Regions from separate parts of the Kitasatospora sp. NPDC057015 genome, predicted to be linked through region 3. Evidence: riboswitches for the same ligand, from Rfam matches in the RefSeq annotation. Region 3 holds a riboswitch; each other region holds the start of a gene.

Region 1 (4,206 bases), on a different contig from region 3:
AGGCGATCGGCCCGCGAGGGCCGCAGCGTGGAGGACATGCGACTGCGGCTGCTGCTGGACACCGTCCTGCAGTCGGCGCAGGGGCTGCAGCGGGAGCTGGCCCTGCCGGTGGCCCGGATCCACCCGGCCGACCTGGTGGAGGCGGTGGAGCCGGCCTCGGCCTCGCCGCACGACGTGGCCCGGCGGGCCCTGTCGGAGGACGATCCCGCGCTGCTGGACCAGCTGCTGGCGATCCCGCAGGTCCACCTGGTGGTGGACGGCTACAACGTGACCAAGACCGGTTACCCCGCACTTCCGCTGGAGCAGCAGCGGATCAGGCTGCTCGGCGGGTTGGCGATGCTGGCCCAGCGCACCCAGGCGGAGGTCACCTGCGTCTTCGACGGCCAGGACCTCGACGTCCCGGTGATGATGGCGCCGCCGCGCGGGGTCCGGGTGCGGTTCAGCCGGACGGGGGAGACGGCGGACGAGCTGATCCGGCGCCTGGTGCGGGCGGAGCCGCAGGGGCGGCCGGTGGTGGTGGTCTCCACCGACCGGGAGGTCGCGGACGGCGTGCGCAACGCGGGCGCGCGCCCGGTGGGCTCGGTGCTGCTGCTCAACCGGCTGGCCCGGGCCTGACCCGGGTGCTCTCCCGGCGGTCGTGCAGGTGGGCGGGCGGGTCCGCGGGCGGTCGGGACGGAGGGGCCGGGCGCCGGGGGCGGGGGATCGGCCGGGGGTCGGGGCGGCGGCTTCGGGGTGCTGCTTGACAGCTGTTCAGGGGCTCGGGAGGGTGTCGGGTGGCGCGGGTGTGTGGATCAGGTGAATTCCCGGCCCTGGCCTCGGGTTGGCGGCCCTGCGGGAGTGGCGGAAAGGCCTGATGTTCACTAGGGTCTGGCGTCAAACCTATTTTCCGGATACTCACTCGTCCGGGTGAGCCCGCAGGAAGAAGGAGCCGGTCCTTGGCCTCCCACCGCCGTCCGAAGCAGCCGAGCCGCGCACGGGTGACCGTGCTCACCGCTGCCGCAGCGACCGCGGTCGCCCTCTCCGCCCAGATGAGCGCGCACGCCGCGCCCACCACGCCCTCCAAGAAGGAGGACGTGAAGGCGCAGATCGACAAGCTCAACGAGGAGCAGGAGCAGGCCGCCGAGCGCTACAACGGCGCCAAGGAGCGGTCCGACCAGCTGCGCAAGCAGGCGGACCAGATCCAGGACCAGGTGGCCCGGGGTCAGGACCAGATGACCCACCTTCAGGCCGGTCTGGCCGAGGTGGCCGGCGAGCAGTACCGCACCGGCGGCATCGACCCCTCCGTGCAGCTGATGCTCGCCTCGGACCCGTCCGGGTACCTGGAGAAGGCGTCCAGCGTCGAGCAGGCCACCACGAGCCAGGCGACCGCGCTGAAGGGCCTCCAGGACCAGCAGCGCCGGCTCGACCAGCAGAAGATCGAGGCCGCGGCGATCCTCTCCTCGCTCGACGAGACCACCCGGGACCTGAACCAGGCCAAGGCCGACGTCAACAAGAAGCTGCAGGAGGCGAACGCGCTGCTGAACACGCTCAGCGCCGCCGACCGCGCCTCGGTGGTCCGGGGCGACGGCCGTGCCTCGCGCGACTCGGAGCGGGTGGACCTCACGGCGCTGCCGCAGGCCGCCGGCTACGCGGGCGTGGCGGTGGCGAAGGCGATGAGCAAGCAGGGCGCCCCCTACGTCTGGGGCGCCACCGGGCCGAGCTCCTTCGACTGCTCCGGCCTGATGGTGTGGGCGTACGGCCAGGCCGGCGTGACGCTGCCGCGCACCTCGCAGTCCCAGGGCAACGTCGGCGTGCGGGTGCCCTCGCTGGCCGAGGCGCAGCCGGGCGACCTGGTCGTCTACGGCAGCGACCGGCACCACGTCGGGATGTACATCGGCAACGGGCTCGTCGTGCACGCCCCGCACACCGGTGACGTGGTGAAGGTGATGAAGGCCGACGCGATGCCGATCAACACCATCCGCCGGGTCTGACGCACCGGGAGGGCCGGCCGGCCGGATCGCGGGCCGGCCGGTGGATCGCGGGCCGGGCGGGAGTCGAGCGCCCGGCCGGGCGACCGGGTGCCGACCGCCGGAGCCGGCCTCCGCGCCGGAGCCACGAGGCGGTCGGTGCGGGTGGTGCCGAGGAGGCGCGAGTGAACCGCAGGATGGGTGACAACAACCCCATTTCGGACATTTCCTGACTGTTCGCCACCTCCGACATGCCCGGGCGTCACGGGATCCCGCTGTGATCTGGGACACACGCCGTGGAGGCGCTCCGCGACCATCTGGTGAAAAACCATCAGCCCTCGGTGGGCGACTGGTCACATCCGGTCATATTCCCCGGACAACTTGCGCCGGGTTCCAACTTTTTTCCTACAACGATTTGAACGGATCACGGTTTCGTTACTAGGGTCGTGACTCGAACCACCGCACAGTCGATCACCCAAGCCTGGGTGGCGGCGGTGGTTACCGCCGAGTCCGAGAAGCAGCCGGGCAGTCAACTGCCCACGGGGAAGCCCCTCCGGGGGTGCTGTCGATCGGAGCCGGGGAACCACGTTCCTCGGGGTGAATCGGCGCCAGGTCGGCCGGTCGTCGTGAGACGGCGAGCCGGTGAGGCGTCGTAGGGCATCTCTTCCAGCCCGAACCCGTCAGCTCACCCGGTAGGCGGACGTAGGAAGAAGGAGTCCGCCTTCGTGGCGTCCCATCGTCGTCCCAAGCCAGCCAGTCGCGCCCGCGTCTCGATCATGACCGCGGCCGCTGCGGCCGCCGTGGCCCTGTCCGCCCAGGGCGGTGCCCACGCCGACCCGGTGCAGACCAAGGACCAGGTCAAGGAGCAGGTCGACCAGCTGAACGAAGAGGCCGAGGTCGCCACCGAGGCCTACAACGGTGCTCAGGCCAAGCAGCAGGAGCTGCAGAAGCAGGTCGGCGAGATCCAGGACCGCGTGGCCCGCCAGCAGTCCCAGGTGATCGACCTCCAGGGCGGCCTCGCCGAGATCGCGGCGGAGCAGTACCGCAACGGCGGGATCTCCCCGACCGTCCAGCTGATGCTCTCCACCAGCCCGGACAACTTCCTGAGCCAGGCCGGTTCGATCAACCAGGCCGGCGACTCGCAGAGCAACGCGCTCAAGGAGCTCCAGGCCCAGCAGCGCAAGCTGGACCAGGACAAGTCCGAGGCGCAGGGCAAGCTCACCGAGCTGGACAGCACCACCCAGCAGCTCAAGGCCAGCAAGGACGAGGTCCAGGCCAAGCTCGCGAAGGCGCAGCAGCTGCTCAACACGCTGACCGAGCAGGAGCGCGAGGCGCTGAAGGCCGCCGAGGCCAAGGCCGCCGCGGACGCCAAGGCGAAGGCCGACGCCGCCAAGGCGCAGACCGAGCGCGCCTCCCGCGACACCTCCCGCAGCCCGCTCAGCGGCGACAGCTCGACCGCCGCGGCCACCCCGCCGCCCGCGAGCGTCCCGGCCAGCGGCCGGGCCGCGGCCGCGATCGCCGCCGCCGAGAGCAAGCTCGGTGCCCCGTACAAGTACGGCGCCACCGGCCCGAGCTCCTTCGACTGCTCGGGCTTCACCGGCTGGGCCTACGCCCAGGCGAACGTGTCGCTGCCGCGCACCTCGCAGGCGCAGGCCTCGGCCGGCACCCGGATCGGCACCAACATCGCCAACGCGCAGCCCGGCGACCTCATCATCTACTACGGCGGCATGACCCACGTGGGTCTGTACGTCGGCGGCGGCCAGATCATCCACGCCCCGCACACGGGTGCGAACGTCCGCTACGAGTCCGCCACCGTGATGCCGATCTCGGCCATCGTGCGCATCTGACGCGGCCCGCCGCGCGGTTCGCTCCGGCTCCCTCCGCAGGCCCGGCCCCCGGTTCGTCCGGGGTGCCGGGCCTGCGGCGTTCCCGCGTTCCGTGCGGGTGTCCGATTAGGAGTCAAATATTCGGGTTGAGAGGGGTTTGGACTCGGTCGGGCGGACTCGCTAACGTCTGCCCCCGGACCTCCGCTCGGACGGCCGCCCACCCCCGGGCGGCGGCGGTGGCCGCGCCGCAGGATTGGAGCCGCGCCGCATGGCGATGCACCGCCGTCACCCACTGCCAGGAGTGCACGCGCTGGTCCGCGCGCTGGTGCTCACCGCCGCCGCCGGCACGGCGCTGGGCGTGACGGCCGGCGGCAGCGCACTGGCCAGCCCCGGCACCCCTGACGGACCGCCGGACCGCCAGGACGTCAAGGCGC
Region 2 (4,206 bases), on a different contig from region 3:
CGCCAGGTAGTCGCGGACGATCAGCTCCACCGCGTCCTGCGGGCTCCTGGTGCCGGACAGCAGCATCACCTCGATCGCGAGATCCGAATCGAGCGATACGGTGATCTTGGCCATGTGCGGCTCCTCGTGCGGCTGCGGCTCGGGTACGGAGGGCCAGCATGCCCGCCACGAGGGGGGTTTGGCCATCACCGCCGGAGCTGCCCGTTGCCGTCCGCCGATGTCCTCCCCGGCTCGTTGCCGTCCGCTGTCGTCCTGCGCGGCCCGTGTCGTCGCGGTCCCCGGGCCGGTGAGGACGTCCCGCCGGCACCCCCCGAGGGCTTGGCCCTGCCTCCGTCCGGTACCGGTGTCCACTGCCGGTGTCCGGTCCCCGTGTCCGGGCATGCCGACGCCCCGGGAGAGCGACCAGACTCTCCCGGGGCGGCGGCGTTCGTGCGGCGGCGTCAGGCGCCGCTCACCACCGTGGGATCACACCCGTCCATCTCGGCTCGAACGGGGCCTGGACGGGCGGGATCCCACGGATGGGCACGGCATGGGGGTGGGGCGACGGATCAGATCCGGCCGGCGAAGTCCGGCGCCCAGTTGGCGATGGTCTCGGTGCGGACACCGGCGCTCGGGTTGGCGGCCTCGACGTAGCTGCCGTTGCCGGTGTAGATCGCGACGTGGTAGACGCCCGAGTCGCTGCCGTTGTTGGACCAGAACAGCAGGTCGCCCGGCTGCAGGTTGTCCAGCGAGACGTGGGTGCTGGCGGCGGCCTGGTCGGCGGCCACGCGCGGGATGGAGATCCCGGCCGCGCGGAAGGCCGCCTGGGTCAGGCCCGAGCAGTCCCAGCCACCGTTGCCGGTGCCGCCGTAGATGTACGCCTGGCCCACCTTCGACTGCGCGAAGGAGACCGCGGCGGCCATGCTGCCGGAGGCGGCGGGGGCCTGGGCGGACGCGGCCGGGGCCGCCGGGGCGGTGGTCTCGGCGGCGGCCGGCTTGGCCGAGGTGGTCTTCGTGGTGGAGGCCGAGTCGGACTTGTTGAACCAGTCGAACTTCTTGGCCGAGTCCGAGCTGTCGGAGGCCTTGGTGGCGCTCTCGCCGCCCAGGGCGAGGTGCTGGCCCGGGTAGATGGAGTCGGGGCCCTCGGTCAGGACGGACTTGTTGAGCTCGTACAGCCGCTCCCAGCCACCCTGGACGTGGTTCTTGTCGGCGATGGCGGACAGCCAGTCGCCGGCGATCACGGTGTAGGTGCGGCGGTCGTCCTTGGACCACTGGCCCGACCAGGACTTGTTGCCGGACCAGGAGTCGGAGGAGCCCTTGGAGCTGTCGCTCTTGGCGGGCGCCTGCGCGGCCGGGGCGGGGGTCTGGGCGGCGGGGGCGGTGGTCGCCGGGGCGGCGGGCTTGGCCGCGGCCGGGGCGCCGGTGTCCACGGCGGCCGGGGTGCCGCCCTTGGTCAGGCCGGCCTGGATCGAGCAGACCGGCCAGGCGCCGGGGCCCTGCACCGCGAGGACCTTCTCGGCGGTGGCGATCTGCTGGTCCTTGGTGGCGAGGTCGGCGCGCGAGGCGAACGCCGTGCCGCCGAACTCGGCCCAGGTGCTGTTGGTGAACTGGAGGCCGCCGTAGAAGCCGTTGCCGGTGTTGATGCTCCAGTTGCCGCCGCTCTCGCACTGGGCGACCTTGTCCCAGGTGGCCACGGAGGCGGCGCTGGCGACACCGGCGGTGAGGCAGGGGATGGTGAGACCGACGCCTGCCACGCCAACGGCGGCGATCACGCGGCGGGCGGTGCGGCTGGACAGACGGGTGCCGTTGGTGGGCAGCATGAAGATGTTCCTCTCCCACGCCTGCGAGGTGAGCTGTCGGATTCGGGCTGGAGTTGCCCGGCCGTGCGGAGCACGGCTTCACCCCTAGCCCCTGAACCGGTGCGGGACCGGTCCGGGGCGACTTACCTGGGTCCCCCGCGCCTGCCGTGGTGCGTAATCGCGCTGCCAGCGCATCCGACGGCAGGCCTCGGCGTTGCGGATGAACTGGGTCCGTGTGACCACGAACGGGGAGCACGTTAAGCAGACTTAAACTCAAACCGCAAACATGTGTGACGCTCGTCACTGGACCCTCGGATCCCTTGTGCCCCATGGGTCGTCTTGATCAAAACAAGTCGGAATCGGGCAAGTCCCTTGCCCGTGGAGCGTTCTGCCTGTCCTTCAGGGAGCCGGTCGAGGGGCTCCGCCGACTCGTCGGCGGGCACGGAACCACGGCCGCCGGGAGTCCGCAACCGGAGGGCGGGATGCCGGTCGCCGGGCCCGAAGTCCCCTCGGTGCAATCTGGTACAACGCGACAGTCCGGCTTAATCGGGCATTTGCTGACAGTTCGGCACGCGCTACCGCAGAGCGCCGCTCGATCGACCCTCCGAGGGGTGCGACGGTGACGGCGGATGCAGATTCTTCGTGTCGGACAAGCTCTATCAAAACGGGCAAACCATCTCGAAGGCTGCCAAGTCGCCGGAGCTGAGCCGCGATCACGACCGCGAGGGAGTGCGGACGGTCGCTGCCCTCGACGGCCGCCGCCGTGTCGACCACTGCCGTGTCGACCACTGCCGCCGTCCGGCCGTCCGACCCGGCTCGGCCCCCGCCGGTCCGTCCGGGCCGGTCCGGCGTGCCGGGTTCGTGCCGGGTGCGCGGCGGCGACCGCCGCGCACCGTCCACCGCCGTGCACCGTCCACCGTCCACCGCCGCGGACCGTGGGCCGGCCCGGTGGCGCAGCAGCCCCTCATCCGTCGCGGGCATCGGGTGACCGGCCGCCGGGCGGCCTCCTGACTGGCCGTGGTCCCCTCCGTCCGCCGGTCGATCAGCGGAGCCGACGTCAGCTGTGCACGGTCGCAGGCGACCGGGTGTGGGTATCCCGGTGCCGGGAGGCGGTGCCGCAGGTGTGGCGCCGTCAACTCCCGCCCCGCGGCGCCGCCGGTCGCGGGCTCCGTCCGCACCGTGCTCGGCCTCTCCGGGGCGGCGTCGGCGGGGTCGGCGACATCGGGGGAGCGGTGCGGGGCTACGGCCGACCCGGCCTCCGGGCGCGGCCGGGGCCGTGAGGGTCGCTCGACGGCCGGCGGGGCGGTGGCCGGCCCGGGTACGCCGCACCCGGTACGCCTCAGGGGCCCCGGACGAGTCCGGGGCCCCTGAGGCGTGGTCGGTGTGCGAGCGGCCGTTACTCCGAGGCCTGCTCGTGCTCCGGCTCGTGCTCGCGCGCCTGCTCCAGCTCGGCCAGCGCCACCTCGAGGGCGGAGAGGTAGGTGGAGGCGACCAGCTGGCCGACCGTCGGGTAGGCGCCGAGCGGGGCCGCGCTGGGGCAGCCGGTCTCCTCGGCGGCGGTGGCGAGCAGCTCCGGGTCGGCCTCCGGGCCGATCACCAGCGGCGCCAGCGCGGGGCGCTGGGAGCCGGTGGAGCGCAGGTGCTCGACGGCCGCGGCCACCGAGCCGGGCACGTCGAGGGCGGCGGAGACCACGGGCACGGCGAGCCGGGCGGCGAGCAGCACGCCGGTGATGCCGGCGGCCGCGGCGGCCTCCTCGCCGCCGACGGTGGTGAGCACCACGCCGTCGGCCGCGGTGGCGATGGCGAACAGCCGGGCGCGGTCGGCGCGGGCCAGGCCGGCCTCGGAGAGGCGGACGTGGACGGCCTCGGCCAGCAGCGGGTGCGGGCCGAGCACGTCGGTGACGGCGGCGCCGCTTCCGGCGGCCAGCTCGTGCAGGTCGGTGAGGAAGCCGTGCGGGCCGGTCAGCAGCGGGACGACCACGGGCGCGGGCCGGCCGGCGGTGAGGGCCTGTGCGATCAGCTCGGCGACGGTGGGGCCGGAGTCCTCGTCCGAGCCGCCGGCGAGGTAGGCGGCGGCGGCCTCGACGCCGGACTGCTCGCTGCGGACGATCGAGAGGAGTTCGTCGACGACGGGCCGGGACTCGGGGCCCGCGGTGGCGGGCACGGCGAGCACGAGGGCCGGGGAACCGGCCGGGATCTCGGGGCGCTCGGGTCGACGATGGCGCCCCCGCGCACGGGAGCCTGGAGTGCGGACGGGCAGTGGCGCGCCCGGGATGGCTGCGGTGCTCATGGCGGAGATCGTAGGACATCTACAGGGAAGAGTCGCAGTCGGCTGCCGATATCGACGAGTGAGCATGCCGTCATTTCGGGCATAGGGCGACATACCCGTCGGGAAGGTGGCCCTCCGGGTCGGATCCCGAGGGGGTGA
Region 3 (4,206 bases):
AGACTCACGCCCGTCGGCCACCGGATACCGTCAGGACATGCCGGATCAGCCGAACCCCACCCAGCCTCCCCTCTTCACGTGGGAGTTCGCCGCCGACCCCTACCCCGCGTACGCGTGGCTGCGCGAGCACGCCCCCGTCCACCGCACCACGCTGCCGAGCGGGGTGGACGCCTGGCTGGTCACGCGGTACGCGGACGCCCGGCAGGCGCTGGCCGACGGCCGGCTCTCCAAGAACCCGGCCCACCACAGCGAGCAGGCGCACCGCACCGGGCGGGTCGGCATCCCCGGTGAGCGCAGCGCCGACCTGATGACCCACCTGCTGAACATCGACCCGCCGGACCACACCCGGCTGCGGCGGCTGGTCTCCAAGGCGTTCACGCCGCGCCGGGTGGCGGAGTTCGAGCCGCGGGTGCAGCAGCTGACCGACCGGCTGATCGACTCCTTCGCCGAGCGCGGCTCGGCCGACCTGATCCACGAGTTCGCCTTCCCGCTCCCCATCTACGCGATCTGCGACCTGCTGGGCGTCCCGCCGGAGGACCAGGACGACTTCCGGGACTGGGCGGGCATGATGATCCGGCACGGCGGGGGACCGCGCGGCGGGGTGGCCCGCGCGGTGAAGAGGATGCGCTCGTACCTGCTGGAGCTGATCCACCGCAAGCGGGCGGACCTCGGGGACGACCTGATCTCCGGGCTGATCCGGGCCAGTGACCACGGGGAGCACCTCACCGAGAACGAGGCCGCGGCGATGGCCTTCATCCTGCTCTTCGCCGGGTTCGAGACGACGGTCAACCTGATCGGGAACGGCGTGTACGCGCTGCTGCGCCACCCCGAGCAGCGGGCCCTGCTGCAGGAATCGGTGGCGGCGGGGGAGAGCGGGCTCCTCGGTACGGCGGTGGAGGAACTGCTCCGCTACGACGGTCCGGTGGAGCTGGCCACCTGGCGCTTCGCGACCCGGCCGCTGACCATCGGCGGGGTGGACATCCCGGTGGGCGATCCGGTGCTGGTGGTGCTGGCGGCGGCGGACCGCGACCCGGCGCGGTTCGCGGACGAGAACACCCTGGACATCGCTCGCAAGGACAATCCGCACCTCGGTTTCGGCCACGGAATCCACTACTGCATCGGTGCCCCGCTGGCCCGGCTGGAGGGACAGGCGGCCCTGGCCACCCTGCTCACCCGTCTGCCTGACCTGCGACTTGCGGCGGAACCGGGGGAACTGCGGTGGCGTGGTGGTCTGATCATGCGTGGACTTCGTGAACTCCCGGTCGAATTCACCCCCGAAAAGGCACCCTGACCGGCCCGTGCGAGGCTGACGGCGTGTCGGACAGACTCGCTCACAGGCGGTCAGAAGGCGCATCAATCCGGACATATGGGCGTGGTTTGTGGACGATCGGCCGACTGTCGTAATTTCCGTGTGATGTCGGCGATATGAGCTTGTGATTGATGTGAGGATCTGTCTACTCTCCCTGGAGTTCGCAGCTGCGAACCCCGTGCGCGGTACGCCGAGTCCTGCCCGCCGCGCGTCCGGGAAACCGACCAGACCCTTGGGCAGGGGCGGGGGACCCAGGATTTTCTGCCGTTCCCCACGGCTTGGGGTGAAGCCGCATCAGGCGGAAGAAGCTTTCCGCCTGGCGCGGCCGGGCCACCTCCCGGTCCGAACCCGACAGCTCACCTCGCAGGCGTGCGGAGAGGGACACCCATGCTGTTCGTTGGTAACGGACGTCACCGTCGTCGTACCCAGGCCGAGAAGGCGATCGCCGTGGCCGGCGTCGCCGGCGTCGGTCTCGCGATGCCGCTTCTCGCCGCCACCGGCGCCCACGCCGCCCCCATGTCCACCTGGGAGAAGGTCGCCCAGTGCGAGAGCGGGGGCAACTGGAGCATCAACACGGGCAACGGCTACTACGGCGGACTGCAGTTCAGCCAGAGCACCTGGAAGGCCTTCGGCGGCGACCAGTACGCCCCGCAGGCGCACCGGGCCAGCAAGGGCCAGCAGATCGCGGTGGCCGAGAAGGTCCTCGCCTCGCAGGGCCCCGGGGCCTGGCCGGTCTGCTCCGTCAAGGCCGGCCTGAGCAAGGGCGGCCCCTCGGCCCAGGTCGACACCGCGGCCACCTCCGCGGACTCGCAGACCGACCGGAGCCTGCCGGAGGCCTCCCGGTCACAGACCCGGCAGGACCGGAGCACGCAGTCGAACACGGCGCCTTCGGGCGCGGCGCAGTCCAAGTCGACCCAGTCCAAGGCGGCGAAGACGACGACGGGTCAGGGTCGCAGCTCCGACCGCGACCCGGAGTTCTCCGGCCACACCGGCTGGGACGCCGCCAACAAGGTCTTCTGGTACCAGGTCGACGGCGACTGGCACTGGACCAGCCACCAGAACGTCTTCGACCGGCACACGACCAACGAGGCCGCCGCCGAGGTCCCGGCCGCCCCGGCCCCCGCCGCCGCCCCGGCCGCGGTCACACCGGCCGCCGCGCCGGGCACCGGCCGCGACTACACCGTCCAGCCCGGCGACACGCTCGGCGCCATCGCCGGCGCCCAGGGCGTGGCCGGAGGCTGGAACGCGCTGTACGACGGCAACCGCGCCGTCGTCGGCACCGACCCGGACCTCATCCTGCCGGGCCAGGTCCTGGACCTCGGCCGGGCCTGAGACGGGAGGGCCGTACCGGACCGGTACGGCCCTTATCTCCCCTTTTATCGGTCTCTGGGTGCATCACGTGGGGCATCCAGGTGAACTACCGGTGGGTAGCCGGGCCACACGCTGAGACGGGACCTAGGTCAACGTGGCCGGGCGAGCCCGTGCGGTTAGGCTCTGGTCGTAACGACTCCGCAATCGTCCGCAGGACTCCACAACGGTCCGCGGATACCTGCTTCCGCTAGGAGATGCCTCGTGCCGTCCATTGATGTCGTCGTAGCCCGTGAGATTCTCGACTCGCGTGGCAACCCCACGGTCGAGGTCGAGGTCGGCCTCGACGACGGCAGCACCGGCCGTGCCGCTGTCCCGTCCGGCGCCTCCACCGGTGCCTTCGAGGCGCTCGAGCTGCGCGACGGCGACAAGAACCGCTACTTCGGCAAGGGCGTGGAGAAGGCCGTCCTGGCCGTCATCGAGCAGATCGGCCCGGAGCTGGTCGGCTACGACGCCACCGAGCAGCGCCTGATCGACCAGGCCATGCTCGACCTGGACGCCACCCCGGACAAGTCCTCGCTCGGCGCCAACGCCATCCTCGGCGTCTCGCTCGCCGTGGCGCACGCCGCCTCCGAGGCCTCGGACCTGCCGCTGTTCCGCTACCTCGGCGGCCCCAACGCGCACGTCCTGCCCGTCCCGATGATGAACATCCTCAACGGCGGCTCGCACGCGGACTCCAACGTCGACATCCAGGAGTTCATGATCGCTCCGATCGGCGCGGAGTCCTTCTCCGAGGCCGTCCGCTGGGGCGTCGAGGTCTACCACACGCTCAAGGGCGTGCTGAAGGAGCGCGGCCTCTCCACCGGTCTGGGCGACGAGGGCGGCTTCGCCCCGAACCTGGACAGCAACCGCGAGGCGCTCGACCTCATCGTCGAGGCCATCAAGAAGGCCGGCTACGTGCCCGGCAAGGACGTCGCGCTGGCGCTCGACGTCGCCGCCTCCGAGTTCCACAAGGACGGCGCCTACCAGTTCGAGGGCAAGGGCCTCTCCTCGGCCGAGCTCATCGACTACTACGCCGACCTGGTCGCCTCGTACCCGCTGGTCTCCATCGAGGACCCGCTGGACGAGCAGGACTGGGACGGCTGGAAGGCCATGACCGTCAAGCTCGGCGACAAGGTGCAGCTGGTCGGCGACGACCTGTTCGTCACCAACCCCGTCCGCCTGGCCAAGGGCATCGAGACCGGCACCGCCAACGCGCTGCTGGTGAAGGTCAACCAGATCGGCTCGCTCACCGAGACCCTGGACGCCGTCGAGCTGGCCCAGCGCAACGGCTACCGCTGCATGATGTCGCACCGCTCCGGCGAGACCGAGGACGTCACCATCGCCGACCTCGCCGTCGCCACCAACTGCGGCCAGATCAAGACCGGCGCCCCGGCCCGCTCCGAGCGCGTCGCCAAGTACAACCAGCTGCTGCGCATCGAGGAGATCCTCGACGACGCCGCCGAGTACGCGGGCCGCGGCGCGTTCCCGCGCTACAAGTACGAGGGCTGACCCCGCCGCGAGGGCGGACGCCCTCGCTCGTGGGGCCC

Evidence for each region. A riboswitch is a leader RNA that binds a small molecule or an ion and turns the genes downstream of it on or off. The one in region 3 is predicted to bind cyclic di-AMP.
Region 1: another riboswitch for cyclic di-AMP. It lies ahead of ACFTWP_RS36340 (NlpC/P60 family protein); the one in region 3 lies ahead of ACFTWP_RS35385 (transglycosylase family protein).
Region 2: another riboswitch for cyclic di-AMP. It lies ahead of ACFTWP_RS20550 (transglycosylase family protein); the one in region 3 lies ahead of ACFTWP_RS35385 (transglycosylase family protein).

The regions. Positions count from the first base shown of each region.
Region 1 covers NZ_JBHUSG010000060.1:21,739-25,944, forward strand. Annotated here, with positions in the region: gene ACFTWP_RS36330 (NYN domain-containing protein) at 1-615, shown strand, start outside; gene ACFTWP_RS36335 (NlpC/P60 family protein) at 936-1,970, shown strand; cyclic di-AMP (ydaO/yuaA leader) riboswitch at 2,497-2,661, shown strand; gene ACFTWP_RS36340 (NlpC/P60 family protein) at 2,672-3,793, shown strand; gene ACFTWP_RS36345 (NlpC/P60 family protein) at 4,041-4,206, shown strand, end outside.
Region 2 covers NZ_JBHUSG010000020.1:122,308-126,513, forward strand. Annotated here, with positions in the region: gene ACFTWP_RS20545 (hypothetical protein) at 1-114, opposite strand, end outside; gene ACFTWP_RS20550 (transglycosylase family protein) at 549-1,799, opposite strand; cyclic di-AMP (ydaO/yuaA leader) riboswitch at 1,805-2,002, opposite strand; gene ACFTWP_RS20555 (sirohydrochlorin chelatase) at 3,175-4,068, opposite strand.
Region 3 covers NZ_JBHUSG010000056.1:38,845-43,050, reverse strand. Annotated here, with positions in the region: gene ACFTWP_RS35390 (cytochrome P450) at 38-1,291, shown strand; cyclic di-AMP (ydaO/yuaA leader) riboswitch at 1,521-1,693, shown strand; gene ACFTWP_RS35385 (transglycosylase family protein) at 1,697-2,641, shown strand; gene eno (phosphopyruvate hydratase) at 2,882-4,168, shown strand.